DNA from 2 places in the Lacisediminihabitans sp. H27-G8 genome. Region 1 is predicted to be linked to the other one. Evidence: predicted binding sites of a transcription regulator. Region 1 holds the regulator's gene; the other holds the start of a gene.
The links. Region 1 encodes HspR, which represses chaperone genes until heat shock. Its sites were predicted from a motif close to AAGTTGAGTCNNNNNGACTCAACTT; they were not measured.
Positions count from the first base shown of each region.

Region 2: the regulator HspR is predicted to act here: its motif matches at 4,696-4,720, upstream of VLI63_RS13935 (Hsp20/alpha crystallin family protein).

Region 1 is NZ_JAYLVL010000002.1:458,154-474,237, reverse strand. It holds gene dnaK (molecular chaperone DnaK) at 1-179, shown strand, start outside; gene VLI63_RS06965 (nucleotide exchange factor GrpE) at 185-787, shown strand; gene VLI63_RS06960 (DnaJ C-terminal domain-containing protein) at 906-1,886, shown strand; gene VLI63_RS06955 (heat shock protein transcriptional repressor HspR) at 1,903-2,319, shown strand; gene VLI63_RS06950 (hypothetical protein) at 2,330-2,980, shown strand; gene VLI63_RS06945 (class I SAM-dependent methyltransferase) at 2,973-4,142, shown strand; gene VLI63_RS06940 (ATP-dependent Clp protease ATP-binding subunit) at 4,148-6,310, shown strand; gene VLI63_RS06935 (zinc-dependent alcohol dehydrogenase family protein) at 6,376-7,425, shown strand; gene VLI63_RS06930 (threonine aldolase family protein) at 7,523-8,590, opposite strand; gene VLI63_RS06925 (ABC transporter permease) at 8,733-9,824, opposite strand; gene VLI63_RS06920 (ABC transporter ATP-binding protein) at 9,821-10,705, opposite strand; gene VLI63_RS06915 (response regulator) at 10,801-11,460, opposite strand; gene VLI63_RS06910 (sensor histidine kinase) at 11,460-12,773, opposite strand; gene VLI63_RS06905 (LacI family DNA-binding transcriptional regulator) at 13,026-14,210, shown strand; gene VLI63_RS06900 (extracellular solute-binding protein) at 14,234-15,511, shown strand; gene VLI63_RS06895 (carbohydrate ABC transporter permease) at 15,514-16,084, shown strand, end outside.
Region 2 is NZ_JAYLVL010000004.1:193,277-209,360, reverse strand. It holds gene VLI63_RS13960 (HAD family hydrolase) at 1-156, opposite strand, end outside; gene VLI63_RS13955 (zinc-dependent alcohol dehydrogenase) at 339-1,514, shown strand; gene VLI63_RS13950 (acyl-CoA dehydrogenase) at 1,511-2,551, shown strand; gene VLI63_RS13945 (PIG-L family deacetylase) at 2,548-3,894, shown strand; gene VLI63_RS13940 (glycosyltransferase) at 3,891-4,622, shown strand; gene VLI63_RS13935 (Hsp20/alpha crystallin family protein) at 4,742-5,170, shown strand; gene VLI63_RS13930 (hypothetical protein) at 5,226-5,480, shown strand; gene VLI63_RS13925 (Ku protein) at 5,519-6,367, opposite strand; gene VLI63_RS13920 (ATP-dependent DNA ligase) at 6,485-8,920, shown strand; gene VLI63_RS13915 (cytochrome c oxidase assembly protein) at 9,028-10,011, shown strand; gene VLI63_RS13910 (cytochrome c biogenesis CcdA family protein) at 10,008-10,871, shown strand; gene VLI63_RS13905 (redoxin domain-containing protein) at 10,868-12,082, shown strand; gene VLI63_RS13900 (chloride channel protein) at 12,093-13,889, opposite strand; gene VLI63_RS13895 (glycine betaine/L-proline ABC transporter ATP-binding protein) at 14,392-15,702, shown strand; gene VLI63_RS13890 (ABC transporter permease) at 15,699-16,084, shown strand, end outside.

The DNA of each region.
Region 1 (16,084 bases):
AGCAGAAGCTGGGCGAGGCGATCTACTCCCAGGAGCAGGCCGCCGCCTCGGCGGAAGGAGCCGCGGAGGGCGAGCAGGCACCGGCCGCTGACGACGAGGACATTGTGGATGCCGAGGTCGTCGAAGACGAGCCCGACGCCGACAAGCCGGACTCCTCCAAGCCCAAGGGCAAGAAGTAGCGCTGATGGCAGCCAACAAGAATCCGAAGCCCGGCAAGGGCAAGGGCGATCCGGAGGAGCCGGACAGCGGCGCCTCCGAGGGCTTCGAGGGACCGGATGTCGAGACCTCGTTCACCGACGACGATCTCGCCTTCCTGTCCGGAGACACCGACGCCGGTGCGAAGGGTGCCGCGGCGCAGGGTAGTGAAAAGGACCCGGCCGCCGAGATCCTGGACGATCTCAAGCGCGTGCAGGCCGAATTCGCCAACTACCGCAAGCGCGTCGAGCGTGACCGGGAAGCGAACCGGGAGGCGAACATCGCCGAAGTGGTGAAGTCGCTGCTCCCCGTGTTCGACGACCTGTCGCTCGCGGAAGCGCACGGCGACCTCGCCGAGGGGCCGATGGTGGTGATCGTGGCCAAGTTGCGGGCGAGCCTCGAGAAGTTCGGGCTCACCGTGGTCGGCGAGAAGGGCGACGTGTTCGATCCTCACCAGCACGAGGCGCTCGTGCAGTTGCCGACTCCGGGAGTGACGGTCAACACCGTCGCCGACGTGATCGCGCCGGGCTACAAGCTCGGCGACCGCCTGCTGCGCCCCGCAAAGGTGGCAGTCGCGGTTCCCGCAGAATAGAACCACAACCCCTGCTGATCGAGTAGGGAGCTCCAGCGACCGTGTCGAGATCCACCGGGTTTCGACACGGCCGCGGGCGGCCTACTCAACCAGCAACCCCGTATGAAAGGAGGCGCCTGTGGCCAGCCAGGATTGGTTCGACAAGGACTTCTACGCCGTTCTCGGCGTCTCCAAAGATGTCACCGCGGCTGACCTCAAGAAGGCCTACCGCAAGCTCGCCCGCAAGTACCACCCGGACTCCAACCCGGGGAACGCCGCGGCCGAGTCGAAGTTCAAGGAGATCAGCGAGGCCAACTCGGTGCTCTCCGATGCTGAACAACGCAAGGAATACGACCAGATGCGGGCCATGGGCCCCGGTCGCGCGCGCTTCACCTCCGGGGCGCCCGGCCAGAGTGCGGGCTTCGAGGACGTCTTCGGCGGCATGTTCGGCCAGGGCGGCGGCCAGCGGTCCGGCGGCTCCGGCGGGTTCGACGACATCTTCAGCGGCATGTTCGGCCAGGGTGGCTTCGGCCAGTCCTCCGGCGGTTTCCGCGGAGCCGGCGGTCCGACGAAGGGCCGCGACCAGACCGCGGGCACCACTCTCGACTTCCTCACCGCCATCAATGGCGACACGGTGAAGCTTCAGCCCGCAGAGGGCAAGCCGATCAGCGTCAAGATCCCGGCCGGCGTGAGCGACGGGCAGAAGATCCGCCTCAAGGGCAAGGGCGAGCCGAGCTACGACGGCGGGCCCGCGGGTGACCTGACCCTGACGGTGACCGTGCGGCGGCATCCCGTCTTCGAACGCGACGGACTCAACCTGCGGGTCGATGTGCCCGTCACCTTCACCGAGGCGACCCTCGGTGCGACCATCGAAGTGCCGACTCTCGGCGGCGACCCGGTCAAACTACGGGTAGCGGCGGGAACACCATCCGGGCGCGTGCTTCGCGTCAAGGGGCGCGGAGTCGCCACCGACAAGGGCGTCGGCGATCTGCTGGCGACCGTGCAGGTGGCCGTGCCATCTCACCTGACCACGGATGCCCGCGAGGCTCTCGAGAAATTCGCCTCCCTGCAGCCCGACGAGAACCCCCGCGCCGACCTGATCGCCAAGTCGCGGGTCTGAGCGGAGAGGCACAGCAATGGAAGCGACCGATCCCGTCTTCGCGATCGCGATCGCGGCCGAACTCGCGGGGATGCACCCGCAGACGCTGCGCCAGTACGACCGTCTCGAGCTCGTGATCCCCCAGCGCACCTCAGGGCAGTCGCGCCGTTATTCGATGCGGGACGTCATGCAGCTGCGCGAGATCGCGCGCCTCGGAACCGAGGGAGTGAGTCTCGAGGGCATCAAGCGGATCCTGCAGCTCGAGAACCAGGTCGCGGCCCTCTCGGATCGCGTTCGCGAACTCGAGCATGCGCTCGCCGACGAACTCCTCTCGCGCCCGGGCAGCCGGGTCTTCGCGGGTGGGGGAACCGGTGAAGTCGTCTCGCTGCGGGCGGGAACCCGCGCGCAGCGCAACACCCAACTCGTGGTCTGGCGACCACTCGACCACGATTGAGAATCCGACGATGACTGTCTCGCCACCGCCCGGCTACGCCGCTCAGCCCCCCGCGCCTCGCGCGGTGCGACCGCCCCTGACCCCCCGCGCGAAACGCGGCGCCGCCCTCGCGGGAGCCGTGGGCTTCGTCGTGCTCAGCATCGGCTACGCGCTGGTCGCGCTCTGCCTCGGGATCGCCCTGTTGGCGGTCTTCATCGGGCTGATCGTGCGCGCGGCGCGCTCGTCGACGACCGAGTGGTACTCCGGCCTCGTCCGAGTGCTCGCCGGGCTGGATCTCCGCCCGTTCGTCGTGCCGCTCATTCTCGTCGGCATCCTGGGTGTCGTGCTGATGGTGGTGGCGATCGTGGTGAGCGGTCGCGTGCTCTCGGCGCACCAGGTGCGGCGACCCTGGGCGGTCACCTGGGCCGGCGTCGGCGTCGGGATCGTGGCATCCTGGGTCGTCTCGGGGATCGGCGGGATCTTCACGAGGGTCGGTCTCGGCGGTCTCGACTGGAACTCGTCGTCGGCCGGATCCTCGCTGGTGACCGTACTGGCGGTCTCGGGCATACTCTCCGTGGCGCTCAACGCCGTGGTCGGCTGGTTGAGCTGGTGGTGGATGGCGCACGCGATGCGTCCCGCCGCCGCCATCCCCGGTGCCGCTGTGACGGGTTCTCATGCCTGACGTCGACCTGGAGAGCCTGCGCCGCTGGCCGGACGTCGAGGCTCCCAACCTGTTCGCAGTGGACGCCAGCGACCGGCTGATTCTCGACGAGGCATCCGACGCCATCGCCGCGGCACCCGGCGGCACCGTTGTGGTGATCAACGACCACTACGGTGCGCTCGCCATCGGCGCCGCAGCGAACCTGGGAGCCACCGCGGTGCGGGTGTTCCAGGATGCCCTCGTGGGAGAGGCAGCCCTTGCCGCCAATGCGCGGGGGGTCACCGAGGAGCTCAGCAGCCTGCCGCTCGGGCGTGAGTTGCTCTCGGGTGCGACGGTGGTGCTGCTGCAGGTGCCGCGCTCGCTCGCCGAACTCGATGAGATCGCCGGAGAGATCGCGCGCTGGGCGGATCCCTCCGTCATCGTCTTCGCCGGCGGTCGCATCAAACACCTCTCGCTGACGATGAACGCGGTGCTCACGAAACACTTCGGCAGGCTGGATGTCTCCCTCGCGCGCCAGAAGTCACGGGTGCTCATCGCCAGGGAGCCTCTCGCCGCGTCGAGCGAATTCCCGGTGCGGGAGTACAACGACGAGCTCGGCCTCTGGGTGTGCGCTCACGGCGCTGTCTTCGCCGGCCCGAAACTCGACCTCGGCACGCGGTTGCTCCTCTCCGTGCTCGACGGAGCGCTCGCGGATGCGACCACCGCCATCGATCTCGGCAGCGGCACCGGAATCCTTGCGGCGATGCTCGCGAAATCGCGACCCTCCCTCTCCGTGATCGCCACCGACCAGTCCGCAGCGGCAGTGGCATCCTCTCTGGCCACCGTGCAGGCGAACGAGCTCGCCGACCGTGTCACCGTGCTGCGCGATGACGGCCTGAAATCGCAGCCCGACGCGAGCGCCGATCTCATCGTGCTCAACCCGCCGTTCCATGTGGGCGCGACCGTGCATACCGGCCTCGCCGACCGCCTGTTCCGGGACGCCGCGCGCGTGCTCCGCCCCGGCGGAGAGCTCTGGACGGTCTACAACTCGCACCTCGCCTACCGGCCGACCCTCGAGTCGGTGATCGGTTCCACCCGTGAGGTGGTGCGCAACACCAAGTTCACGGTCACGTCGTCCCGGCGACGCGTGACCGTGTCCGCTGAAAACAGCGCGGGTCGCTCCGACCCGCGCACAGAAAGGTAACGCGAATGGCCAACCTCCAGGGCGCTCCCGCCACCGACGAAGAGCAGCAGACCGCTCTCGAGAAGTACGGTGTCGACCTCACGGCGATCGCGCGCACCGGCAAGCTCGATCCGGTGATCGGTCGGGATGCCGAGATCCGCCGCGTAAGCCAGGTACTCACCCGCCGCACCAAGAACAACCCGGTTCTGATCGGCGAACCGGGCGTGGGCAAGACCGCGGTGGTCGAGGGGCTCGCCCAGCGCATTGTGGCCGGCGACGTCGCCGATTCGCTCAAGGGCAAGAAGCTCGTCTCGCTCGACCTCGCCGCCCTCGTGGCCGGGGCCAAGTACCGCGGCGAGTTCGAGGAACGGCTCAAGGCCGTGCTCAAGGAGATCAACGACGCCGATGGCGAGATCATCACCTTCGTCGACGAACTGCACACGCTCATGGGAGCGGGAGGCGGAGAGGGGTCCGTCGCGGCCTCCAACATGCTGAAGCCGATGCTCGCGCGCGGTGAACTGCGCCTCATCGGTGCCACCACCCTCGACGAATACCGCGAGTACATCGAGAAGGATGCCGCGCTCGAGCGCCGTTTCCAGCAGGTGTTCGTGGGCGAGCCCTCGGTCGAAGACACCATCGCCATCCTGCGCGGGCTCAAGGAACGCTATGAGGCGCACCACAAGGTGGCCATCGCCGACACCGCCCTCGTGGCCGCGGCATCCCTCAGCAATCGCTACATCAGCGGACGTCAGCTTCCTGACAAGGCAATCGACCTCGTGGATGAGGCGGCCAGCCGGCTCAAGATGGAGATCGACTCCTCCCCGGTGGAGATCGATCAACTCAAGAGGGCCATCGATCGCATGAAGCTCGAAGAACTCGCTCTCAAGAAGGAGAAGGATGCCGCCTCGAAGGCGCGCCTGCAGAAACTCCGCGACGAGATGGCCGAGATGCAGAAGAAGCTCGACGGGCTCAACGCGCGCTGGACCGCGGAGAAGGCTTCGCTCCAGGGCGTCGGTGACCTGAGGATGCGTCTCAACGATGCGCGTATCGAACTCGACCGTGCCATGCGCGAGGGCCGCTACGAAGACGCCTCACGCCTCGACTACGAAGTGATCAAGAAGATCGAGCGCGACATCGCCGCGGCCGAATCCATGGAGACCACCGGGCCGCGCATGGTGAACGAGCAGGTGACCGAGGAAGACATCGCAGCCGTCGTCGCAGCCTGGACCGGCATCCCGGTCGGCCGCCTCATGCAGGGCGAGACGGACAAACTGCTCAATCTCGAGAATGAACTGGGCAAGCGGCTGGTCGGCCAGAAGCCCGCGGTCCGCGCGGTGGCGGACGCGGTGCGACGATCACGCGCGGGAATCGCCGACACGGATCGGCCGACCGGCTCTTTCCTGTTCCTCGGTCCCACCGGCGTCGGCAAGACCGAGCTCGCCAAGGCGCTCGCAGAGTTCCTCTTCGATGACGAAAAGGCGATGGTGCGCATCGACATGAGCGAGTACAGCGAGCGACACTCCGTCGCGCGCCTCCTCGGTGCCCCTCCCGGGTACATCGGCTACGAACAGGGCGGCCAGCTCACCGAAGCTGTGCGCCGGCGCCCCTACTCGGTGGTGCTGCTCGACGAGGTGGAGAAGGCGCACAGCGGAGTGTTCGATGTGCTGCTCCAGGTGCTCGACGACGGCCGGCTCACCGACGGCCAGGGCCGCACGGTGGATTTCCGCAACGTGATCCTCATCCTCACCTCCAACCTGGGAAGCCAATACCTGGTCGACCCCACGCTCAGTGCTGACGCGAAGGAGGACGCCGTCAACGCGATGGTGCGCCAGGCCTTCAAGCCCGAGTTCCTCAACCGTCTCGACGACATCGTGATCTTCAGCGCGCTGTCGAAGGACGACCTCGCCCAGATCGTGGAGCTCTACATCGACCGGTTGACCCGGCGCCTGCAGGATCGCCGACTCGACCTCGCGGTGACTCCGGATGCGCGCAGCTGGCTCGCCGAGCGCGGGTACGACCCGATCTACGGCGCACGACCGCTTCGCCGGTTGATGCAGCACGAGATCGACGACAAGCTCGCCACCGCGCTGCTCAGTGGGGAGATCCGCGATGGCGACATCGTGATCGTGGACCTCGACTCCGACAACGACACGCTCAGTATCCGCAAGGGGGAAGCGCCGGCCGAGTAGCCGGCCCGCCGGGTGTCCGACCCCGAGCGTCATCGAACACCCAGCCATCCAAATAAGCTGGAGGCATGCGTGCAACACTGATCCACGGCGAGCGGGACATCCGACTCGAAGACGTGGCCGACCCCCAGCTCATCACCGGTACCGACGCGATCGTCAAGGTCGTCGCGGCCTGCGTCTGCGGCTCCGACCTCTGGCCCTACCGGGGGGTCACCCCCACCAAGCATCCTCACCGCATCGGACACGAGTTCGTCGGAGTCGTCACGGAGATCGGCGAGGGCGTGTCGAAGATCCGTGTCGGCGACTTCGTGATCGCCCCGTTCTACCACTGCGACATGACCTGCGTGAACTGCCTCAACGGGGTGAGCACCTCCTGTCTCGCCGGCGGCTGGTGGGGCGCGGATGACCGCAACGGAGACTTCGTCGATGGAGCCCAGGGCGAGTTCGTGCGGGTGCCGAACGCGGACGGCACGCTCGTCGCCACGCCTGAGCAGCCCAGCCCCGAGCAGATCCCCGGACTCCTCACCCTCGCCGACGTCATGGGCACGGGACATCACGCGGCCTTCTCCGCCGGTGTCGCGGCGGGTGACTCCGTCGTGGTGGTGGGAGACGGCGCGGTCGGCCTCTGCGCGATCATCGCGGCCAAGCGACTCGGCGCAACCCGCATCATCGCTATGTCGCGCCATGCCGACCGGCAGGCGCTCGCGACCGAGTTCGGCGCCACCGACATCGTCGAGGAACGTGGCGACGAGGGGGTCGCTCGCGTCAAGGAGCTGCTCGGCGGCATCGGGGCCGACCGCGTTCTCGAATGCGTCGGCACCAAGGAATCGATGGACCAGGCGATCCGCTCTGCCCGCCCCGGAGGCAAGGTCGGCTACGTCGGCGTGCCGAACGGCGGATCCGAGCTGCCGATCCGCTCGCTCTTCGGCGCGAACATCGGCGTCGCCGGCGGAGTAGCTCCGGTGCGCAACTACATCGAGGAGCTGCTGCCGGAGGTGCTCTCCGGAGCGATCGCCCCCGGACGTGTCTTCGACCTCGAACTGCCGCTCGGCGAGGTCGCCGAGGCCTACGACGCCATGGATGACCGTCGCGCGGTGAAGGTGCTGCTGCGCCCGTAGTCCGCACTCGGTGGTCGAGTAGCGAGCGCTAGCGAGGGTATCGAGACCGGCGAGTGGTCTCGATACGCGCCCTTGAGGGCGCTACTCGACCGGCGGGCTAGGCGCCGAGCTCCTCCACGATCGCGGCGACGAAGGCGTCGACATCCGCTTCCGTCGTGTCGAATGCGGTCATCCAGCGCACCTCGTTCGCGGCCCGATCCCAGTCGTAGAAGCGGAACTTCTGCTTCAGCCGGTCGGATGATTCGTTCGGAAGCACCGCGAATACCGCGTTGGCGGTCGTCTCCTGGCTGAACGAGAGGTTGCTCACGCGGCCGTCGGCGATCGCGTCCTCGAGAGAGCGACGCAGGTGGGCGGCCATCACATTGGCGTGTCTCGCCGAGCGGCGGTAGAGGTCGTCGCTGAGCAGGGCGATCAGTTGCGCGGAGACGAAACGCATCTTGGACGCGAGCTGCATGTTGAGCTTTCGGAGGAAGATGAGCCCGTCCGAGACATCCGGGTTCAGCACCACGATCGCCTCACCGTAGAGCAGCCCGTTCTTGGTGCCGCCGAAGCTCAGGATGTCGACGCCGGCATCCGTCGTGAACTCCCGCAGCGGCACCTCGAGGGCTGCCGCCGCATTCGAGATGCGCGCACCGTCCATGTGCAGCACCATTCCCTTTGAGTGGACGTGCTCGGCGATAGCCCGCACCTCAGCCACGGAGTACAGCGTGCCGAGTTCGGTGGTCTGGGTGATGCTCACCGCGAGCGGCTGCGCGCGGTGCTCGTCACCCCAGCCCCAGGCCTCGCGATCGATGAGCTCCGGGGTGAGCTTGCCGTCGGGAGTCGGAACCGTGAGCAGCTTGAGGCCGCTGATGCGTTCCGGGGCGCCATTCTCATCCGTGTGGATATGCGCGGTCGAGGTGGCGATCACGGCTCCCCATCGAGGCAGCACGGAGGTCAGGGCCGTGACATTCGCGCCGGTACCGTTGAAGACCGGGAAGGCTTCGGCCTGGTCACCGAAGTGTTCCTTGATGACCTCCTGGAGGCGGGCCGTGTAGACGTCTTCGCCGTACGCGATCTGGTGGCCGCCATTGGCGTCGGCGATAGCGGCGAGCACTTCGGGGTGGGCTCCCGCGTAGTTGTCAGAGGCGAATCCGCGGTAGTTCGTGTCATGAAGCGTGGTCATGGGACCAGTCTGCCATTGCGAGTTGGGCGTGCGGGGCGGGGCGACGCTCCGGCTCGCAGGCGGGCGTCGGCGGACATCCCGGGCCGGCGGGCCAGCCCGGAGTGTCCGCATACGCCCGGATTCGCTCACCCGCCTACCGCGCTCAGCGAGCCAGCGCCTCGCGCAGCTTCACCCGGCCGCCCATGCGCAGCAGCGAGTTCTCGTAGATGCGCGAGCCGATCGCGATGACGAATGCGGTCGAGACCAGCAGGATCGTCAAGGACAGCAGCGGCTCCCACCACTCGGCAGTACCGAGGAAGATGCGCATGGGCATGCCGACCGGCGCGGAGAAGGGCACGTAGGACATGATGCCCAGCACGATCGGATTGTCGTTGAAGACGATCACGAGCAGGTAGGGCACCATCACGAGCATCGTGACGGGGGTGGTGACCGAAGCCATGTCCTCCTGGCGGGAGACGAGGGATGCGGCGGCGGCGAAGAGCGCCGCGAGCAAGACGAACCCGAAGGCGAAGAACACCACGAACCAGATGATCGACGGGCCGAGTGTGCCCAGCAGGGTGGATTGCCCGGTCACGAGCAGCCCCACGCCGGCGAGGATCGCAATGAGCGCGATCTGGCCGAAGGCGAGGATGCTGTTGCCGAGCACCTTGCCGGCGAGCAGGGTGCGCACTGGGATCGTCGACATGAGGATCTCCACCACTCGCGTCGCCTTCTCCTCCACGACGCTCTGCGCGATGGTGGATCCGAAGGTCACGGCCGACATGAAGAACACCAGCCCGAAGCCGAGGGCGACGAAGTAGATGAGCAGCGGATTCTTCTTCGAGGTGTCGAGGATCTTCACGTCCGGCGCCACACTAACGGCCGCGATCACCGCGGTCGGCGGCGAATCGAGCCCGATCACGGTGATGCCGAGCTGGGAGACCGTGGAGTTCGACACGATCGCCGCCTCGACGGCCCCCGAGCGCACCAGTTTCTGCGCCTGGGCACGAGTGTCGACATCCGTCACCGCGAACTGGGGGAGGTCGGGCAGCGCGTTGACCACCGAGCGCTGAACGGCGATCTTGGTCGGCTCGGCGTTCGCGCTGACGATGCTGCCGATCACGATCGAGGCGAGTACCGCGAGCAGCAGGATGCCCGTCGAGATGAGGAAGGCCTTGCTGCGCAGTCGCATCGTGATCTCGCGGTTCGACACGAGAAGAGTGCTCTGCAGGAATGAGGGGGCGATGGTGCTCACTGGATGACCTCCCGGAAGATCTGGGCGAGGGACGGATGTTGTGGGGCGAATCGCTGCACTGAGTCATCCGCGACCGCGCGCTTCAGCACGGACTGGGCGGCTGCGGCATCCGCTGCCTCGAAGAGGGCATGACCACCGTCGAAGTCGACGACGGTGATGCCGGGCACCTCGCGCAGCCAGCCGAGATCCCCGTCGACATCGAGCTCGTAGCGGTCGTGACCGTGCTCGCGTTGCAACTGCTCCCGCGAACCGCTCGCCCGGATCTCGCCGTTGGCGATGATCACCAGATCGTCGCACAGGCGTTCGACGAGGTCGAGTTGGTGGCTGGAGAACAGCACGGGGGCACCGTCGGAGGCGGCATCCCGCAGCACCCCGAGCACGGAGTCGACGCCCATGGGGTCGAGGCCGGAGAACGGCTCGTCGAGAATGAGCACTTCCGGCTGATGAACCAGGGCGGCGGCGATCTGTGCCCGCTGCTGGTTGCCGAGGGACAGGGCATCGACGGTGTCGTTCGCCCTCGCGCCGAGCTCTAGCCGGTCGAGCAGTCGGGTCGTGCTTGCCGCTGCATCACGAGCGGTCATGCCGTGCAGTCGACCGAAGTAGGTGATCTGCTCGGCCACTTTCATCTTCGGGTAGAGCCCACGCTCTTCCGGCATGTACCCGAAGATTCGCCGGTCATCGCCGCTGAGCGTCGACCCGCCCAGGCTCACCGAGCCGGAATCGGCCGACAGCACGCCGAGGATGATCCGCATCGTCGTCGTCTTGCCGGCGCCGTTTCCCCCGACGAATCCGGTGATGCGGCCGTCACCGACGGTGAAACTCACGTCGGTGAGCGCGGCTCGACCGCCATACGTTTTGGTCACCCTGTCTACCTGTAGCATCGTGCTCCCTCATGTCTGGTCTCAACCGTAGGAGGTGGCGCGGCACGCGGCATCCGCCTCGCGGGGGGATTCCCGCTCCGCCTCACGGGGGAGGCTCAGTTGCGCGCCACGATGCCGTTCTCGTAGGCGAAGACCACGGCGTGCACCCGATCCCGCAGGCCGAGCTTCTGCAGCACCTTCGAGACATGGGACTTGACCGTCGCCTCTCCGACGTAGAGCGTGTGTGCGATCTCGGAGTTACTCATGCCCCGCGCGAGCAGGCCGAGGACTTCGCGCTCCCGCCCGCTCAGGTCGTCAAGGGCCGGGCTCGCCGTCGACGGGATCGCGGACCGGCCGGCGCAGCGCTCGATCACCCGCCGCGTGACATCCGGAGCCAGGAGAGCGTCGCCGCGGCCGATGATCTGCACCGCTTCGATGAGCTTCTCCGGCGTCGAATTCTTCAGCAGGAAACCGCTCGCTCCGGCGGTGAGCGCATCGAAGAGGTAATCGTCCCGATCGAAGGTGGTGAGGATGAGCACGCCGGTGCCCGGGGCCTGAACGGCGATCCGGCGAGCGGCTTCGAGGCCGTCCATGACGGGCATCTGCACGTCCATGCAGACCACGTCGGGGCGCAGTTCCAGAACCCGTGCGACGGCTTCTTCACCGTTCCTGGCCTCGCCGACGACCGTGATGCCCGGTTCGCTCTGCAGGATCACCGAGAACCCCGCGCGCACCAGATCCTGGTCGTCGACGATGAGCACGCGAAGGTCGGCCATCACTCCGCCTCCCCGGTCGGAATGCGCGCGCGCACGAGGTAGCCGCCCCGGGCGCGCGGGCCGATCTGGATGGTGCCGCCGACGGCATCCACCCGCTCTCGCATCCCGAGGTGGCCGTGGCCCTCGCCCGTGCCGATGCCAGGCGCGGCGACGGCCGAGCCGGTGCCGGTATCCCCGAGTTCGAGCTCGACGGCATCGTCGAGATACCGCAATCGGAGGTCGATCTCGGCGCCGGGCCCGGCATGCTTGATGGTGTTCGTGATGGCTTCCTGCGCGATCCGGTAGAGCGTCGCTCCCACGGTGGGCGGCACCGGACGCTCGGTGCCGATCGTGCGCGAGAGGATCGTGACGCCCGCCTCGCGGGTATCGCCGACGAGGGTGGAGAGCTGCTCGAGACCGCGGGTGCTCGGGGCGTCTCCGCCCGGGTGCTCATCGTCCCGCAGCGTCGTGAGCATCCGATGGAGCTCCGCGACGGCGGTACGGGCGCTCGATTCGATGGAGCGGAGGGATGCCGCGGCTCCCTCCGGATCGGAATCGACGACCCGCCGGGCCGCCCCCGCCTGCACGCCCATCACGGACACGTGGTGGGCGACGATGTCGTGCAGGTCCCTGGCGATCCGCACGCGTTCGAGCGACACCGCCCGCTGCGCATTGATCTCCCTTTCGGCGGCGAGCTCCGCTGTGCGGGCAACGAGGGCCGAGCGTTCGCGCGCCGCGGCCCAGGCTCGATCACCGAAGTAGAAGGCGCCACCGAAGTAGAGCAGGTTGGTCACGATCTGCAGGAGACCGATGGCGACGATCGGGGAGATCGCACCGTCGCGGGGGATGTTCGCGAAGGAGCCGGGATCGGAGGTATGCGCGACGAGCGCGGCGAAGAGCCAGACGAACATCCCGATGACGATCACCACCCGCACGATCGTGGCGCGCGCACGATGGCGACCCCAGGCCCCCACCGAGTACAGGGCGATGAAGAGGGAGATGTTGGCGAAGAGCGTCTCTGAAACAGAGAGGATCTGCGCGAGCGCGAAGACGACACCCACCACGACGGCGACCGCCTCCGGCCAGCGCCGCCGCAACGCCAACGGGGCTGTGCACACGACGACGTAAAGCGCGCTGATCCAGATCGGGGCCGGATGCTCGTAGAAGCCCGCGCTCTGGGAGAGCAGCACGCTCAGGGCGGTGGCTCCTAGCAGGATCGCCGCGAGCACCACATCCCGCGCGTATTCCCGGCGTTCGGGCTCGCGTCGCACCCACTCCCGGTCCGTGTCGCCGGGGGTTTCGCGCCAGCGGCGCGCGCTCGACGATTCAGTCACCCCCACAACGCTAGTCCGCGCCGCGCGGAGCGGAATCCCCCGCGAGGGGGAGTCCTCGCGCTGCCGAGTGACACCCGCGCGCGAACTTTCGGGCACGCGTGTCACTCGGCAGCGCGGACTCGGCTGGATCCGCGGGCCACCCGATTCGCGGGGAAGGGGTTGCTTTCTCCGTCGATCGGGCTTACGTTGACTAAACCGGTTCAGAAACCTGCCGGGAGGTGGGATTCGATCCGCACCTCTGCATGAACACGCATGACACGCACGACCCAGATCGAAGCGCCACCGGTTCAGACGACTGCCGGCGGCCCCAGCGCGGCCAGCATCGACTGGCGCGGAACGACACCGGTTCAGAACACTGCCGGCAACACGAACACTCAGGGTGGAGTAATCATGGCGAAACAGCGCGCGACGATCACGGATGTCGCCCGTGCCGCCGGTGTGAGCAAAGGGCTGGTCTCCTTCGCGCTCAACGATCGTCCCGGAGTCTCACCGGAGACCCGTGACCGCATCCTCCAGGTCGCCGATGAGCTCGGATGGCGCCCGAGCGTGCGGGCGCGCTCGCTCAGCACCGATCGGTCCTTCGCGCTCGGACTGGTGATCGCGCGTGACCCGGAGGTGATGTCGGGCGATCCGTTCTTCCCGGCCTTCATCTCGGGCATCGAATCCGCTCTGGCGCCGGCGGGACAGGCCCTCGTTCTGAGCGTGGTCGGCAGCGAGGCCGACGAGGAAGCCAGCTACCGCCAACTCGCCGATCACGACCGTGTCGATGGCGTGATCCTCACCGACCTCCGGCGTGACGACTCGCGCATCGCGCTCGTCGCGCGCCTCGGCCTCGCGGCAATCACTATCGGTCGTCCGGACGTCCCGTCCGATCTCCCCTCGGTGAACGTCGAAGACACCCCGGGCATCGTCGCCGCGGTGGAGCATCTCGTCGCTCTCGGACACCGCCGAATCGCGCATGTCGCCGGACCCTCTCGCATGCTCCATGGGGTGCGTCGGAGCCTGTCGTTCACGGAGACCATGCACTCGCACGGCCTGGACGGCGGGCTCATCATCGAGACGGACTTCACCGCTGCCGGCGGGGCCCGCGCAACCCAGCTGCTCGTCGCGCTCGCCGACCGGCCGACGGCGATTGTCTATTCGAACGATGTGATGGCGATCGCCGGGCTCGGTATAGCCGCGCGGGCGGGTCTCTCCGTTCCCCGTGACCTCTCCATCACCGGATTCGATGGGAGCGACATCGGCGCACACCTCTTCCCCTCACTCACCACGGTGACCACTGCCGTTCAGGAATGGGGTCGCCACGCCGCCGGACTGCTGCTGCGAGTGATCGCCGGCGAGACGGTCGACGATATAGAACTTCCGCCGGCGCGCCTCCTCATCCGCGAATCCAGCGCTGTCGCTCCGATCACACCACCCCCCACCGCGGCTCCCTAGCCGCACGAAGAAAAGGAAAGACTGTGCAAAGAAGAACAGTTATCGCCGCCACCGTGCTCGCCGGCGCGCTCGCCCTCACGGCCTGCAGCAGTGGCGCCGGAACCACCTCGACCACGGCCAAGGGCCCCATCACGATCTGGTACTCGAACAACGAGCAGGAGGTCGCCTGGGGCAAGCAGATGGTCGTCGCCTGGAACGCTGACCACCCGAAAGAACAGGTCAAGGGCCAGGAGATCCCGGCCGGAAAGAGCAGCGAAGAGGTGATCGGTGCCGCCATCGCGGCCGGAAACACTCCTTGCCTGATCTACAACACTGCCCCCTCCGCCGTCGGCCAGTTCGAGAAGCAGGGCGGCCTCGTCGACATCTCCAAGATCTCGGATGGCGCGTCCTACATCGAGGCTCGTAGCGGCAAAGTCGCCGACCAGTACAAGAACAGCTCCGGTGACTACTTCCAGATGCCGTGGAAGTCGAACCCCGTCGTGATCTTCTACAACAAGGACATGTTCGCCAAGGCGGGCCTCGACCCCGAGAACCCGAAGCTCTCGACCTACGCCGACTTCATCGATACCTCGAAGAAGCTCGTCGCAGCGGGAGTCTCCAAGGTCGCGATCCAGCCGGCCCCCACCAGCGAGTTCTTCCAGAGCCAGTTCGACTTCTATCCGCTCTACGCCGCAGCCACGGGCGGGAAGCAGATCGTCGCGGACAACAAGGCGACCTTCGCTACCCAGGACGGCGTCGACGTGGCCGACTTCTGGCAGACGATGTACGCAGACAAGCTGTCGAGTCCGGAGCAGTACACGGGAGACTCGTTCGCCTCAGGCAACTCGGCCATGGCCATCGTCGGCCCGTGGGCCGTCTCGGTCTACAAGGACGTGAACTGGGGCTCCGTGCCGGTTCCGACCAAGGACGGCATCGCGGCTGACAAGACGTGGACCTTCAGCGACGCGAAGAACATCGGCCTCTACTCCGCCTGCAAGAACCAGGGCACAGCATGGGATGTCCTCAAGTTCTCGACGAGCAAGGCGCAAGACAAGAAGCTGCTCGAAATCACGGGACAGATGCCGCTCCGCAGCGACCTGCAGACCACCTACGCCGACTACTTCGCCAAGAACCCGGCGTATCAGGCCTTCGGTGACCAGGCCTCCCGCACCGTGGAGGTTCCCCCGGGGCCGAACACCGTCGAGATGCTTCAGACCTTCCGTGACGCCTGGACCAAGACGGTGGTCACCGGCACCGGGGATGTGAAGAGCGCCCTCACGGATGCCGCGTCGAAGATCGACACGATCGCGAAGCAGAAGTAGTCATGACCACCACCCTGACGTCTCCGGTGGCCTCGCGGCCACCGGAGCCGGGTGCCTCGCCGACGCGGAAACGCAAGCGGGGCGGCATCCTCGGCAAGCATCCGCTCGGGCTGCTGTTTAGCGCACCGTATCTGGCGTTCGTGATCCTGGTGTTCGCCTATCCGCTGATCTATTCGGTCTGGATCTCGTTTCACGACTTCTTCTTCGCGGCCCCGGGCGCGCAGGTCGATCGTCCATTCGTCGGGCTGCAGAACTACATCACGGCGTTCTCCGACCCGGCGGTCATCCGTTCCTTCGGAAATGTCGGCATCTTCCTGTTGATCAACGTGCCGCTGACCGTCGTGCTGTCGCTGCTCCTGGCGAGTGCGCTCAACAAGGTGACCCGGTTCAAGGCCTTCCTGCGGGTGAGCTTCTACGTGCCCTACCTCGCAGCGAGCGTGGCGGTCGTGGCCGTGTGGCTGTTTCTCTTCAACGGAAACGGCATCGTCAACCAGGTGCTCGGCCCGCTCGCGCCGAGCCCATCCTGGCTCGTCAACACGCATTGGGCGATGCCGACCATTGCCCTGTTCGTCA
Region 2 (16,084 bases), on a different contig from region 1:
CAGCAGGGACGAATCCATTCCGATTCCCGCGTGGATCCGCCAGGAATCGACCGGCTGGCCGAGTTGCGCGAATGCGTGCGACCACGCCCGGACATGCAGGTAGTTCGAGTCAACGAGGGTGCCGTCGACATCGAACAGCACAGCGCGAGTCGTCATGCCTTCACCTCTCTCTTTTCCCTCCACACGGTAGGGGTAATCGCCTGCCCCGCACCAGCCATAGACAGCGCCCCCGAGCGGTGTACGCCCCCGGACGGCGTCGAGGTCAACCCCCCTCCTCCCGAGGAGATCGACGCGTACCTTTCAGATCAACACAGTCCGTCGACTCGGGAGAACTACTCATGAAGGCACTCACCTACCAGGGCAAGCGATCGGTGTCGGTGGAGGTAGTCCCCGACCCCACAATCCAGCAGCCCACAGACGCGATCGTGCGGATCACCTCGACGGCGATCTGCGGATCGGACCTGCACCTCTACGAACTGTTCGGACCCTACCTCGACACGGGAGACATCCTGGGCCACGAGTCGATGGGGATCGTCGAGGAGGTGGGGAGCGCGGTCACCTCGCTCAGGGTCGGCGATCGCGTGGTGGTCACCTTCAACATCGCCTGCGGTCAGTGCTTCATGTGCCAACGCGGACTCCAGTCGCAGTGCGAGACCACCCAGGTGAAGGACAAGGGCTCGGGCGCAGCGCTGTTCGGCTACACGAAGCTCTATGGACAGGTGCCCGGCGGACAGGCCGAGCTGCTGCGGGTGCCGCTGGCAGATTACAACGCGGTGAAGGTGGGCACCGAGCTTCCCGACGAACGATATCTCTTCCTCAGCGACATCCTGCCGACCGCCTGGCAGGGAGTGAAGTTCGCGGCTGTGCCGGATGGCGGCACCCTCGTCGTCTTCGGGCTCGGCCCGGTCGGGCAGTTCGCCACCCGGGTCGGCAAACACCTCGGCTACGACGTGATGGCGATCGATCCCGTTCCGGAACGCCGCGCGATGGCGGAACGGCACGGCATCGCCACCTTCGACCTCACGGACACCGTGCTTGCGGAGTTGCGTGAGCGCACAGCCGGGCGCGGGCCGGACTCGGTGGTCGATGCGGTCGGGATGGAAGCCCACGGGGCGGGGTTGACCGCGTTCGCCCAGGCCGCAACCGGCATCCTTCCGAAGGGCATCGCGCGGGCCGCCATGAACACGGTCGGAGTCGATCGCCTCTCGGCGCTGCACCCGGCGTTGGATCTGGTGCGTCGGGGCGGCACCGTCTCGCTCAGCGGCGTCTACGGCGGCGAGGCCGACCCCATGCCGATGAAGTCGATGTTCGACAAAGGCCTCACCCTTCGCATGGGTCAGTGCAACGTGCGCCGCTGGATCGACGACCTCATCCCCCTGGTGGAGGATCCGGCGGATCCCCTCGGAGTCTCCGATCTCGTCACCCACACCGTGCCCCTCGACCGTGCGCCGGAGATGTACGAGACCTTCCAGAAAAAAGAGGACGGCTGCATCAAGGTCGTGCTGAAGCCGTGAATGCGACCGACAGCGCCCTCACCCGGTGGGTCGAACTGGACGGCACCCGGCGCATCCTGCCTCTCGTTTCGCCGCTGACCGTGGTCGGTGCCCTCGAGTTCGCGCGGTCCTTCCCCTCGACATCCACTGCCGGCATGGCTGACACGCGAGAATCCTGGGAGCTGTTGGCCACCCTCGCCTGTGCGGATCTCGGCGCGGCACGAGCGATCGAACCGCATCTCGACGCGCAGTCCATTCTTCGCGACGCGAGAGCGAGCGGGTTCGAGATCCCCTCCGAGCCGGCCGGGGTCTGGGGAGTGTTCGCGGCCGAAGGCGGCCAGGATCCACTCGAAGCAACCCTGTCCGACTCGGGATGGATGCTGCGGGGCACGAAGCCGTGGTGCTCCCTCGCCGACCGAATCGACCGGGCGCTCGTGACCGCCTCGAGTCCGGATGGCGCTCGCCGCCTGTTCGCAATCGACCTCGGCCACGCGGGGGTTACGGTGCAACCGGGTGCCTGGCATGCGCGCGGACTGGCGGAGATCCCGAGCGGCCCGGTGCGGTTCACTGCGGTGCCCGCGGAGCCGGTGGGCCCTCCCGGGTGGTACCTGCAGCGGGTCGGCTTCGCGTGGGGAGGAATCGGTGTCGCGGCCTGCTGGTTCGGCGGCGCCGTCGGCATCGCCCGCTCCCTGTTCGACGCCCTGGCCCTCACGGATGCCAGCGCGCTTCAGCTCGCCCATCTGGGCGCAGTGGATGAGCTGGTCGAGAGCGCCCGCCTCTCGCTCAGCGCAGCCGCCAGCATCGTGGATGCCGAACCGGTTCCGCCCCGGGAGGCCGCGTCGATCCTGGCCAAGCGGGTGCGGGCTACGGTCGCGCGCTCCTGCGAAGACATCATCCTGCGATCCGGCCACGCTCTCGGCCCCTCCCCCCTCGCCCTCGACCCGGTTCACGCGAAGCGGGTCGCCGATCTCCAGCTGTACATCCGCCAGCATCACGCCGAGCGCGACCAGGCCTCACTCGGATCGGCCATCCTCGCCGGTGGTGGAGCTCCGTGGTGACCTTCGATGCGGCGGAAGCCGGAACCGCTGCGGAGAGCTGGAGCGACGACCCTCGCCTGCGGTCGCTCGCCCCGCTCGATCTCTCGAGCGCCTCGGCTCTGGTGATCGTCGCCGCTCATCCCGACGACGAGACTCTCGGCGCGGGGGGTCTCATCGCCATCGCCGACAACCGGGGCATCCCGCTCACGGTGATCGTCGCCACGGACGGAGCGGCATCCCACACCCACACGCCAGAGGACCACGCCACCGACCTTCGGCAGGCACGAGCGGAGGAGCTTCGATCCGCCCTGGACATCCTCAGTCCCGCCGCGCAACTGCTGCTGCTCGGCCTGCCGGACGGACGGGCCCGGGAGAAGCGCGAAGAACTCGGGGCCCTTCTCCGCACGGCGCTGGCGGAGATGCCGCCGGGAACACTGGTGGTGGCGCCCTGGCGGGGTGACGGTCATCGGGACCACCGTGTCGTCGGCGAAGTCGCGGTGGAGGTCGCGAGTGCGGCGGGGCTCGACTTTCTCGAATACCCGATCTGGATGTGGCACTGGGGCACAGCCCAAGACCCGACGATCCCCTGGCCCCGGATGGTCGGGCTCGAACTGCCCGAGGAGGTGCGGGGACGCAAGAATCGTGCGATCGCCGAGTTCCACACCCAGGTCCAGCCCGCTTTCGGGCTGCCTCCGGTGCTCCGGGCCGATTTCCTCGAGCATTTCCGTCAGCGCACGGAGGTGTATATCGACAGTCGCGGAGTCTCGCTCGATGCCTCGTACTTCGAGGATCTCTACGCCCGTCGCGCGGACCCCTGGCGTCTCGCGAGTCGATGGTACGAGACGCGCAAGCGATCCATCACCGTCGCCTCCCTTCCCTCCCCCCGGTATCGGCGCGGCCTGGAGATCGGATGCTCGATCGGCATGCTCACGCGGGATCTCGCGCCGCGCTGCGACAGCCTCCTCGCCGTGGATATCGCGGCCGGAGCGCTCGAGCGCGCCCGGGAGCGACTCCGGGAATTCCCCCAGGTCACCTTCGCCGAGCTCGATGCCAGCACCGACTTCCCGCCGGGGCGGTTCGACCTCATCGTCGTGAGCGAGGTGGGGTATTACCTGTCCCGGAGCGACCTGATCGCGCTGTTCTCCACCGCCGCATCCCGCCTCTCTCCGGGAGGGGTGATCGTGTTGTGCCACTGGCGCCATCCCGTTTCGGACTATCCACTGCGCGGCGACGAGGTACACGAGATCATGAGAGCCACCACCGCGCTCTTCCGAACCGTCCGGCACGAGGAGAGCGACTTCATCCTGGAGCTGTACGGCACCGACGCAGGCTCAGTCGCCCAGCACGAAGGGCTCGTACCGTGACGATCGAGGCACTCGCGGTGGTGATCCCGGCTCGGAACGAGTCCGCACTGATCGCCCGGTGCCTGCATTCCGTCCAGCGCGCGATCGATCACCTCCGTGCCCATTCCTCGGCCGCCGCAGTGAGGATCTCCGTGGTGGTCGTGCTCGACAGCTGCAGCGACGACACCGCCGATCTCGTGAGATCCTTCGACCGCGTCGACGTGATCGAGATCGATGCCGCGTCAGTGGGGGTGGCGCGTTCGGTGGGCGTTGCCTCCGCGCTGGCGCGCTCGGGTGTCGATCCCGATCGCGCCTGGATCGCCAACACCGACGCCGACTCCACAGTGCCTCCGCAGTGGCTCGCTGAGCAGTTGCGACTCGCGAACTCGGGAGCGGATGTCGTGGTCGGCACCGTATCCCCCGTGATGACCGACCTGTCCGAAGATCTCGTCACGGCGTGGACCCGGGTTCGCGCGAGACGGAGCGCCGCGGGTCACGTCCACGGTGCGAATCTCGGCTTTCGAGGCCGCAGCTATCTGAGCTCGGGCGGATTCCGGCCAGAGATGGTGCACGAAGACGTCGGCCTGGTCGCGCGATTCACCGCCATCTCCGCCGCCGTGCGCAGCTCGCCGGACATCGATGTCGAGACCTCTGGACGACGCGCCAACCGGGTGCCGGGCGGATACGCGTCCTACCTCCACGACGGGATCCTGCTGAGCGCCTCCCTCTCGGAGGACCTCACGAGTTGAGCGCATCCGCTTTCCCAGGAAATTTTGAGCGTATGCAATCTTGATCACGGAGATTGCCGGTGTTAAAAAATTGCTAGTGAGTCACTCGGACTCATCTTCACGAAAGGGGAATCCTCATCATGGCAATGTCTTTTGATCCTTTCAGCGAAATGGATCAACTCGCGGGAATGCTTCTCGGTGGCCGACCCGGCCCGAAATTCATGCCCGTCGATCTGTACCGCGAAGGTGACCGCTACATCCTCAGCGCGGACTTGCCGGGCATCGACCCGGGCTCGGTCGATGTGGATGTCGACGGGCAACTCCTCACCATCCGCGCACAACGCACGGCCGGCTCGGCCGAGGGCGCGAAATGGTTGGCACACGAGCGCCCCTCGGGATCGTACCTGCGCCAGTTCAGCCTTGGCGAGGGTGTCGATCCGGAGAAGATCAGCGCCCACTACGACAACGGCGTATTGAGCGTCATCCTGCCCGTGAGCGAGAAGGCGAAGCCGCGGAAGATCCAGATCGTCTCTGGAGCGAACACTGCGGAGACCCGGATCACGGCCTAGGGGCCAAGACAGGGAGCACTCCATGCCGAGTCTCGTTCGGGCGGACAAGGATTCGATGAGCGATCGATTTCTCCGCATCATCCTTGCGGACCCGGAGCTGGTCGAACTCGAGTTCGAACAAATCGTTCACGACGCGCCGCAGCCCTCCGTGAAGACTGATGTTCTTCTGCGGCATCTCCGGTCGGTGAGCTGGCACTCTCCCGAAGACCGGAAAAACGAGCACGGTTCCGAAGAGGCATCGACTCCGCTGGCGTCGGAGCGATCGCCGCCTGCGCGCCGATTGCCGAAATCGACCCCATCCCACAACTGAAGAGGTGGCTCGACGCGATGTCGAGCCACCTCTTCCCGTCAGGCGCTTCTCTTGCGCGTCGGCTTCTTCGCGACCGCCTTGTCCTCTGGGGGAGCGGAAGCCTGACGATTTTTCGCCACACTCTGCTTGAGGGCCGTCATCAGGTCGAGGACCTCACCGCCCTCATCCTCGGGGGCGGGCTCTCCGAAGGTCTCTTCGGTGCTCATCGCATCGCCCTTCTCGAGCTTTGCGGCGATCAACTCGCGAAGCTGCTCCTGGTAGTCGTCGGTGAACTTCTCGGGAGAGAAGTCGGTGGCGAAGGAATCCACCAATGCCGAGGACATGTCGAGCTCCTTCGACGAGACTCGCACCGAGCCATCCAGCGCCGGAAAGCTGGCTTCGCGCACCTCGTCATCCCACAGCAGAGACTGGAGCATGAGCACGTCGCCGCGCACCCGAAGGGCTCCGAGCCTCGTCTTCTGGCGCAGGGCGAAGTGCACGATCGCCGTGCGGTCGGTCGCCTCGAGCGTTCGCCTCAACAACACGTACGCCTTGATCGATGGGCCATCGGGCTCGAGGAAGTAGCTGCAGTCGAACATGATCGGGTCGAGCTGTTCGGAGGGCACGAACTCGACGACAGAGATCTCGCGGCTCTTCTCCTCGGGAAGTTCCTGCAGATCCTTCTCCGTCAGGATCACGGTCTTGCCATCATCATCGAATGCCTTGTCGATGTGTTCGAAGTCCACGATCTTTCCGCAGATCTCGCATCGCCTCTGGTACTTGATCCGCCCGCCGTCCTTGTCGTGCACCTGGTGGAGCCGCACGTCGTGGTCCTCGGTAGCGCTGTAGACCTTCACCGGCACATTGACCAGCCCGAAGGCGATCGCGCCCTTCCATATGGATCTCATACCGTCATGATCCCCGTCGAGACTCGAGAAGTTAAGCCCCCTCCGATGTCAACCACTGGCTGACCGCGTGCCCAGGATGCACGATGGAATCCCAGCAACTGCAGGAGGAGGGTCCCGGTGCCGCAGAAGACTGTCGTGGAGGTCGGGGGCCATCGGATCACCCTCACCAACCTCGACAAGGTGCTCTACCCGCAAACGCAGACGACCAAGCGTGATGTCCTGTCGTATTACGCGGCCGTGGCTGACGTCCTGATCGCCCATGCCGCCCAGCGCCCCGCGACCAGAAAGAGGTGGGTCGACGGGGTCGGCACTGCGGCGCATCCCGGGAAAGCGTTCTTGCAGAAGAACCTGGACGATGCGACCCCCGCCTGGGTGAAACGCCGCGCGATCGAGCACAGCAGCCACTCCAACGAGTATCCGCTCGTGAACGATCTCGCGACCCTCACCTGGCTCGGTCAGATCGCCGCTCTCGAAATCCATGTTCCGCAGTGGCGATTCGGCCGCACCGGGCATCCGCTCAATCCGGATCGCCTCGTGCTCGACCTCGATCCCGGCGAGGGGGTCGGGCTGGCCGAGTGCGCGGAGGTCGCCCGGCTGGCGAAGGCGATTCTCGACGGCATGGGGCTTCCTGCGATCCCGGTCACGAGCGGAAGTAAGGGCATCCACCTCTATACCCCGCTCGATGGGTCCCAGGATGCGGCCGGCATCAGCGCGGTGGCCCACGAACTCGCCCGTGCCCTCGAGGCAGACCACCCCGAGCTTGTCGTCAGCGACATGAAGAAGTCGACGCGCCGGGGAAGGGTCCTGGTCGACTGGAGTCAGAACAACGGGGCTAAGACCACCATCACTCCCTATTCGCTCCGCGGCAGGGACCGCCCCACCGTCGCGGCCCCGCGCACCTGGAGTGAGTTGGAGGCGGAAGACCTTCGGCAGCTCGAATACTCGGAGGTGGAGGCGCGCCTCAAGACGATCGGCGATCCGCTCGCGGCGCTCGTCGCAGGGCACCTCGAATCACTCGAGCCCACCACGGAGCACCGGTCGCGATTCGAGGCATCCGCAGCAAGTCTCGACCGGTTGGCCGAGTACCGCCGCAAGCGAGATGCCACAAAGACCCCCGAGCCGGTGGCCACTCAGCACTCCACGCCTTCTGCCGGCAACAGTTTCGTCATCCAGGAGCATCACGCTCGCCGGCTCCACTGGGATTTCCGACTCGAACACGACGGTGTGCTCGTCAGTTGGGCCCTGCCGAAGGGCGTTCCCACGAATTCCGCACAGAATCATCTCGCCGTGCAGACGGAGGACCATCCGCTCGAATACGGCACCTTCGAGGGCAGTATTCCCGCGGGGGAATATGGCGGAGGCGAGGTGACGATCTGGGACAGCGGAACCGTCGAGCTGGAGAAGTGGCGTGAGGGCAAGGAGATCATCGCCACCCTTCACGGCGAGCAACACGGATCGCACCGCTACGCACTCATCCATACCGGCGGCACGGGACGGGCTGAGAACAACTGGCTGATCCACCTGATGGCGGATGCCTCGTCCGTGGCCCCGAAGCCCGCTCGCTCCCGGAAAGTGGTCGGCTCGAAGCCCGCGGCAGTCCAGACGATTCGCCCGATGCTCGCGACACCGGGCGCTGCCGGACACCTGTCCGATGACGACGAGTGGGCCTTCGAGATGAAATGGGACGGCATCCGCGCCATCGCCTCCGTCAGTGGCGGCGTCGTCACCCTCACGAGCCGCAACGGCATCGACCTGACTGCGAGCTATCCCGAGCTCGCAGCGCTAGCCGACGCGGTGGAGGGCGACGCGGTGATCGACGGGGAGATCGTCGCCGTCTCGCGATCCGGCCGACCCGACTTCGGACTGCTGCAGCGACGGATGGGGCTGACCAAGGAGGCGGAGGTGGCCGCGGCCCGCAGATCGGTGACGGTTCAGTTCATGGCCTTCGACCTGCTCTCCGTCGCGGGGCGATCCCTCCTGAAGGAGCCCTACGACGCCCGGCGCGCCGCACTCGAGCAACACCTCTCCCCGCGAGCGTCGATCCAGCTGCCGCCGGCCTTCGAGGGGGATGAGGACGCGGCGATCGCCAGCAGCCTCGAGCTGCGCCTCGAGGGCGTTGTTGCCAAGAAGCGCGACAGCGGCTACCTGCCGGGTAAGCGATCCCGCAACTGGGTGAAGATCAAGCATCACCGCACCCAGGAGGTCATCGTGGGAGGCTGGACTTCCGGCCGGGGCAACCGTGCGGGTCGGATCGGAGCGCTCCTGCTCGGCGTGCCGAAAGATGGTCGTCTCAGCTTTGTCGGGAAGGTCGGAACCGGGTTCAGCGATGCGGATCTGGACGCCGTACTCGAGCGACTCGCTCCCCTCGCCCGCACCACCAGCCCCTTTGCAGACATCGAGACGACAGATTCCGCGGGTGCCCACTGGGTGACCCCCCAGCTCGTGGGCGAAGTCGAGTTCGCAGAATGGACCGCCACGGAGCGACTCCGCCATCCCACCTGGCGCGGGTGGCGCCCGGACAAGTCGCCCGACGACATCACCATCGAGGACTGACCCGACCTGAACCCGGCTTCTGTCCACTCAGGCAACACCCATCGCACTTGAGTGTATTCTTGCAATAGTTGTGCGGTTGCAAGAGAAACAGGGTGGACGTGGCGGGCATGGATGACATGACCGGCCCGATGTGGATGCCGCAGCTGCCGCCAACGCTCGCCAGGCTTCTGGCCTGGCATCCGCAACCGATTCCGGTCATCCCCCTTCTCATGGCGGCTCTGCTGGCGCTCTATCTTCTCGGGGTCTGGCGGCTTCAGCGCCGCGGGATCGCCTGGCCGGTGCAGCGCACCGTCTGGTGGGTGGCCGGAATCGTTTCGGTTCTGCTCGTCACCGCGACGGGCATAGACGGCTACGGCATGGAACTCTTCAGCGTGCACATGGTGCAGCACATGACGCTGAGCATGCTCTCCCCCGTCTTCCTCGTGCTCGGCGCTCCGGTCACCCTGCTGCTGCGCGCCCTCCCGGCGAAACACGGCGGCGGGATCAACTTGCGAAAGGTGATCCTGCGCGTTCTGCACTCTCGAATCGCGGGTTTCTTCACCCACCCGGTCATGACAGTCGCCCTGTTCCTGATGAGCCTCTACGGCCTGTATTTCACGCCGGCCTTCGACTTTCTGATGGGCTCGATGTGGGGCCATAACGTGATGCTCCTCCACTTCCTGCTCATCGGGGCGCTCTATTTCTGGGGCGTCATGGGCGTGGATCCGTCACCGCGACAGGCGAGCCGGGGGATGCGGCGACTCAGCGCACCCGTGCTGAGGATCTTCGAACTCGTCATCACGGTGCCCTTCCATGCCTTCTTCGGGGTGATCGTGATGATGTCCGTGGATCTTCTCGTGCGCTTCTATGCACACCCGGATCCGAGCTGGGGCATCAGCGCGCTCGCCGACCAGGCACTGGGCGGAGGCATCGCGTGGGGGTTCACCGAACTGCCGACCCTCATCGTGCTCGGAGTGCTGTTCTTCCAATGGCAGGGGCACGAGCGGCGCCACGAACGCACGGCGAACCGCAAGGCGGATGCCGACGGCGATGCCGAACGACTCGCCTACAACGAATACCTCTCGTCCCTCGCCAGCCGGGATGCCCGGTGACGGGTTCCACCGCGGTGGTCTACGCCTTCACCCTCGGCCTCATCGCGGCGGTCAACCCGTGTGGTTTCCCGCTGCTTCCCGGCTACCTGGCGCTGTTCGCCCGCAGAGATCTCCGCACGGCACCGGGGCGGCGCGCGGCAGCGGCCCTCATCGCGGGCGGGAGCGTAACCCTCGGTTTCATCGCCGTCTTCGCGACGGTCGGACTGCTCGCCTCGGTCGCAGCACAATGGATCATCGGAGCCGCGCCCTGGTTCATGATCGGGTTCGGCGCCGCACTCGCGGCGTTCGGGATAGCGGGCCTGTGTGGCAGGCAACTGCGGATCTCCCTTCCTGCCGTCCGATTTCGCCCGGGCACGGGGGTGGTGTCGATGGCCGGCTTCGGCGTCGCCTATGCCGTCGGCTCGCTGACCTGCGCGTTTCCCCTGTTCCTCGCCGGAGTCGCCGGTAGCTTCACCCGCCTGGGGCTGCTCCCCGGGATCGCTACCTTCCTGGCCTACGGGCTGGGCATGGGCACCCTCGTCACCGGTCTGAGCCTGATCACCGTGCGCGCGGGTGGGGGAATCACCCGTCGGTTGCGGCGAGCAAGCCGACTCGTTCCGGTCGTCGCGAATGTCCTCGAGGCCACCGTGGGTCTGTATCTGGTCTTCTACTGGGTCACCGACCTCGTCGATCCGCACGCAGTGACCGCTGAGACCCTGGCGGTCGGCACGATCCAGCAGGCCGTCAGCAACGCCGTATCGACTGCGCCGTTCGTGGTCGCCTGCGCCCTGGGGGCCACGGTCATCGTCGGCTTCGCCATCGCCGCCTTCTCTGCACGGCGGCATCCGCACCCCGACAGCCAGGGAGAACAGCTCAGATGAAAAACGACCAGGCGAGAGTCACGAATCCGGCCGGCGGCCCGCGCGGCCTTCTCTGGGCCACGATCGGAGGAGTGGTCGCCCTCGCTCTTGTGGTCGTGGCCGTCGTCGCACTGGTTCCCGTCGCACCGTCGACGCCCGGATCCGCCGCAGACGACCCCGCGGGAATCGGCCGGCCGGCCGCATCCCTGCTCGAACTCGCGAACCTCGGCGTGAGCCACACCCGCATGCCCGACTTCGCTCTCACCGACCAGCGAGGAAAGCCACTCAGCCTCTCCCAATTCGCCGGGCGCGCGGTGGTACTCAGCTTCGACGACGACGAGTGCGAGGATCTCTGCACCCTGCTCGCCCAGGACGTCACGGCTGCCGACCACGCTCTCGGCGCCCGTGCGAAGGATGTCGCCTTCGTATCGGTCAATGCGAATCCGTACCATCCCGCGGTCGATGCCGTGAAGGCCTGGACCGATGCCCACGGCCTCGCATCCGCGAGCAACTGGTACTTCGGCACGGCCCCCGCGGCGACCCTTGCATCGGTAGCGAAGAAGTACGGCGTGCCCATCACTCTGCATGCGAAGACCCGCACGGTGGATCACGGCGCCCAGCTGTTCTTCATCGACCCGAGGGGTGTCGAAGCCCAGGTCGGCGGGTTCGGCACCGGGGCGGCGAGCACGGCCCTGTTCGGTCACGCGATGGCCAAGCTGGCGGTCTCCCTTCTCCCTGCGGCCGAACGTGGATCGGTCGGTGGCCCGGCAGTGACGGCATCGGTAACCGGCTCTGGGCAGCTCGGTGACAGCGCGACTCCGGCGCAGCTGCCAGCCCTCGGCACATCGTCGTCCCGGATCGGTACCGCTCCGACAGCCGGAAAATACGAGGTGATCAACTTCTGGTCGAGTACGTGCACCGCCTGCGTGCAGGAACTCCCCCAGCTGCAATCCGAGTTCGTCAAGGACGGCCGAACCGTGGAATTCATCGGCGTCGACGTGTCGGACGCGGCCGGTTCCGCGGTCGCCTTCGCCGCGCACGCCGGTATCACCTACCAACTGGCGGCGGACCGGTCCGGAACACTTGCGGGCGAGTTCCAGATCACCGGGCTGCCCTACACGGTGATCCTCGATCCGGCGGGCACAGTGCTCGTGCGGCACCCCGGAGCCTTCACCGCCGAGCAACTCGACTATGTGCTCCATACCTTCGACCCCGCTCTGGGCGGCTCCTGAGCGAGCGAGGCTAACGTTCGCCGGCGAGTGCGCGCAGCACCGCGTTCTGGTCGAGCCAGCCCCGAAGTATCCCTGAATCGTCGACGACGGGCACGCCGTCTTTGTCGGCGGTGGCCAGCACCGTGTCGAGGGCACCGTCGAGGGTCGACCCGGGCAGAACGGAGTCGATGAGCTCGCTCAGTTCCCCCGCGGTGAGAGTGGACGCATCGTCGTCATTGGCCAGGGCGTCGGTGACCGCCCGCACGGTGAGCACCCCGGCATAGTCGCCACCGATCGATGTGACCGGCAGGGCAGATCTGCCCGATGCGATGAGCAGACTCGCACCGTCTCTCGCGAGAGCGCCCTCCGCAATGGTGGGCGGCGTCCCCATGACGTCTCGAACGTGCACCGCGTGAAGAGCCGTGTTGGCCGGTGCCATGCCGATATTCACCCCGCGCCGACGGAGCTTCAGGGTGTAGATCGTGTCTGTGGTGAGCAGTCGAGAGGTGCCGGTCGCCACGATGATGGCCAGCAGCAGGGGCAGGATGATGCTGTATTCGCCGGTGAGCTCGAACAGGATGATGCCGGCGGTGATCGGCGCGCGAGTCGCACCGGCGAAAACGGCGCCCATCCCGACGAGGGCGAAGGCCCCGGCCTGACCGGCGAGACTCGGGATCACCAGCCCAACGACGTCGCCGAAGGCCGCGCCGAGCATGGCGCCGATGAAGAGAGAGGGCGCGAATACACCACCGGATCCGCCGATTCCGATGGTCAGGCTCGTGGCGATGATCTTGGCCACCAGCAACAGGATGAGCATGCCGAGCGCATAGCCGCCCATGACGCTCTTCTCGAGCACCGGGTAGCCGACCCCGTACATCTGCGGTATCGCGAACAGCAGCAACCCCAGAAGCAGACCGCCCGCGAACGGACGCAGCCACTCGGGTCCGCGCCAGGCCCAGTCGCAGAAGTCCTCGACCGCGTAGAGCACCCTCGTGAAGCCGACGCCCACGAGCCCGGCGAACAGGCCAAGCACGGCGAACAGCGCGAACTGCGAGGGATTCGCGACGGTGAACGTCGGCAGAGTGAGGAACGGGTGATCGCCGAGCATCGAACGGCCGACGACGGATGCCGTGATCGAGGCCAGCATCACGGCACCGAAGGACGCGGCGGCGAAATCACGGAGGAGAAGCTCGAGAGCGAAGAAGACTCCCGCGATGGGAGCGTTGAAGGTCGCGGCGATTCCCCCGGCCGCACCGCACGCGACAAGGGTGCGCACTCGCGATTCCGGCATGCGCATGACCCGTGCGAGAGTCGACCCCATCGCCGATCCGATCTGCACGATGGGGCCCTCGCGGCCGACCGAACCACCGGACCCGATGGTGATGGCAGAGGCGAGAGCCTTGACCACCGCGACCTTGCCGGGGATCCGCCCCCCGCGTTTGCTCACGGCGTACATGACCTCCGGCACACCGTGACCTCTGGCCTCGCGGGCGAAGCGATCGACCAGGGGGCCGTAGAGGAGGCCGCCGACGGAGGGAGCGATGATGACGAAGGCGCCCCCCAGCCACGGAAGCCACGGATTCGCCGGGTGGCCAACAGACGACGAATAGTCCTGGGTCCCCGTGAACACGAAAGTCGCCGCCGTGACCAGCCAGCGGAATGCCACCGCGGCGAGGCCCGCGCCGGCACCCACGATGACCGCAGGCACGACCAGCTGGAGGGATGCCAGACCAAGGCGGTCGCCGAAAGGCTTCGCCCCCCACAACCAACGAAAAGTCCACCATCGTCGGCTGGGCTCGACCCATCGTTCCCGCACAGCTGCCGCCATCACTTCACTCTCTGTATCCGTACACAGTCTGTATTCATGCAATAGTTGCAAATATGCACTGATAACCGTAGCACGGACGCGCCAGAGCGATGTCCGTCTGTCCGATCCGCCGGGTGAAGGTAACAAAACTGCAACTCCTTGGAACGGGGCCGGATGCCTGCCAGCGCGGGGAATCCCGCCGCGGTCCGCACCGGGAACCGAGCGGTTTCGGGCACTCCGCCCGACCTCGACCGTGCGGATGTTGCTAGCCTCGTTGTGGCCCATTTGGCCCAGAGAGCCCAGTCCGCGCTCCCGTCCCACAACCCGGTGGGATGTCAACGTATGGTCTTGCGTCGTCGGTACCGCCCCAGGGCAGCACCACCGTGACACTCCGATCGCAGCGCCGGGAAACCGTCGAAATTGCTTGATGTGGGAGTTCGCGGGACGCGTCACAGACCCGGTCGTTACCAACATGAAACGCGTTCGTGATCCGACGGATCGCTGTCGCGCGTCTGGAGATCCCATGTCAGATTCCACCGCAGTAAGAGTGAAGGGCCTCTACAAGGTCTTCGGCCGCAGACCCCGCGAGGGCGTCAAGCGCCTTCAGGGCGGCGCGACCCGCGATTCCCTCGGCGACGGCACCACGGCCGCCGTCATCGACTCCTCGTTCGACGTGAAGCGCGGCGAGATCTTCGTGGTGATGGGCCTCTCCGGTTCCGGCAAGTCCACGCTCATCCGCATGCTCAATGGGCTCGTCGAGCCGACAGCCGGATCGGTGACCATCAACGACGTCGACATCACAGGCGCGTCACCAGTGCAGGTGCGGGATGTACGCCGTCGAAGCATCTCGATGGTCTTCCAGCACTTCGCCCTCCTGCCGCACCGCACCGTGCTCGACAATGCCGCGTACGCCCTCGAAGTGCAGGGAGTGCCCCTGGCCGAGCGCCGGGAACGCGCCCTCACGGTCGTGAAGCGTGTCGGCCTCGAGGGCTGGGAGAACAAGCTCCCCGGTGAACTGTCCGGCGGGATGCAGCAGCGTGTCGGTCTCGCCAGGGCGCTCGCCGCAGACACCGAGATCCTGCTGATGGACGAGGCCTTCTCGGCACTGGACCCGCTCATCCGGCGCGAGATGCAGGAGCAGCTCGTCGAGCTGCAGGCCGAGTTCGGCAAGACCATCATCTTCATCACCCACGACCTCAACGAAGCGATGTTCCTCGGCGACCGCATCGCGGTCATGCGCGACGGCCGCATCGTGCAGGTCGGGACACCGGAAGACATCCTCACGGACCCGGCCAACGACTATGTCGCCCAGTTCGTGAAGGATGTCGACCGCGCTCGCGTGCTCACCGCCGCGAGCGTCATGGAGCCCGTGCGTGCCCTCATCTCCTCGACCGCCGGCCCACGAGCCGCCCTGCGGGTGATGAGAGACCTGCAGACCTCCACGGTCTTCGTCGTCGGCGAAGGCCGCCGATTCCTCGGGGTCGTGCGTGATCGCGACGTGATGCGCCTGGTGAAGAGTTCGGAGACGGACCTGCTGCCCGTCGTGCGCAAGGTCAGCTCGGTGAGCGGGGAGACCGCGCTGTCCGAGCTGTTCGAGGCCGCCGTCGAGAGTTCCCTCGCCGTCGCCGTCGTCGACTCGAGGGACCGACTGCTCGGCGTCATCCCGCGGGTGACACTGCTCGGTGCGCTCGGCAACATCCCCACCTCGACGGGTGAGATCCGGGTGGTCGAACCACCCTCGACAATCCCCGTCGATGTCATCACCGAAACGTTGCTCGCGACCGCCCAGCGTCCCAACGGAGTGTTCGAAACCGCAGAAGGAGAATCCAAGTGAACGGCTTCCGTATCCCCGTCGGCGACTGGGTGACCACCATCGTCGACTTCATCACCCTGCATCTCGGCGGGTTCTTCGACGTCATCTCGACGGTCTTCGGCGGGCTCTACGACGCCGTCGACTTCGCCCTGTCCACTCCGCCATTCTGGGTGATCCTGCTCGTCATCGTGGCGATCTCGGTGTTCGCCAAAGGCTGGCGCTTCGGCATCGGCGTGGCAGTGGGGCTCGGCCTGATCGCCGGGCTCAACCAGTGGGGAAACGCGATGGACACCCTGGCCCTCACCCTCGTGGCGGCCTTCGTCGCTGTGGTCATCAGCATCCCGATCGGCATCTGGGCAGCCCGGTCCGATACCGTGTCAGCGGTGCTCAAGCCGGTACTCGA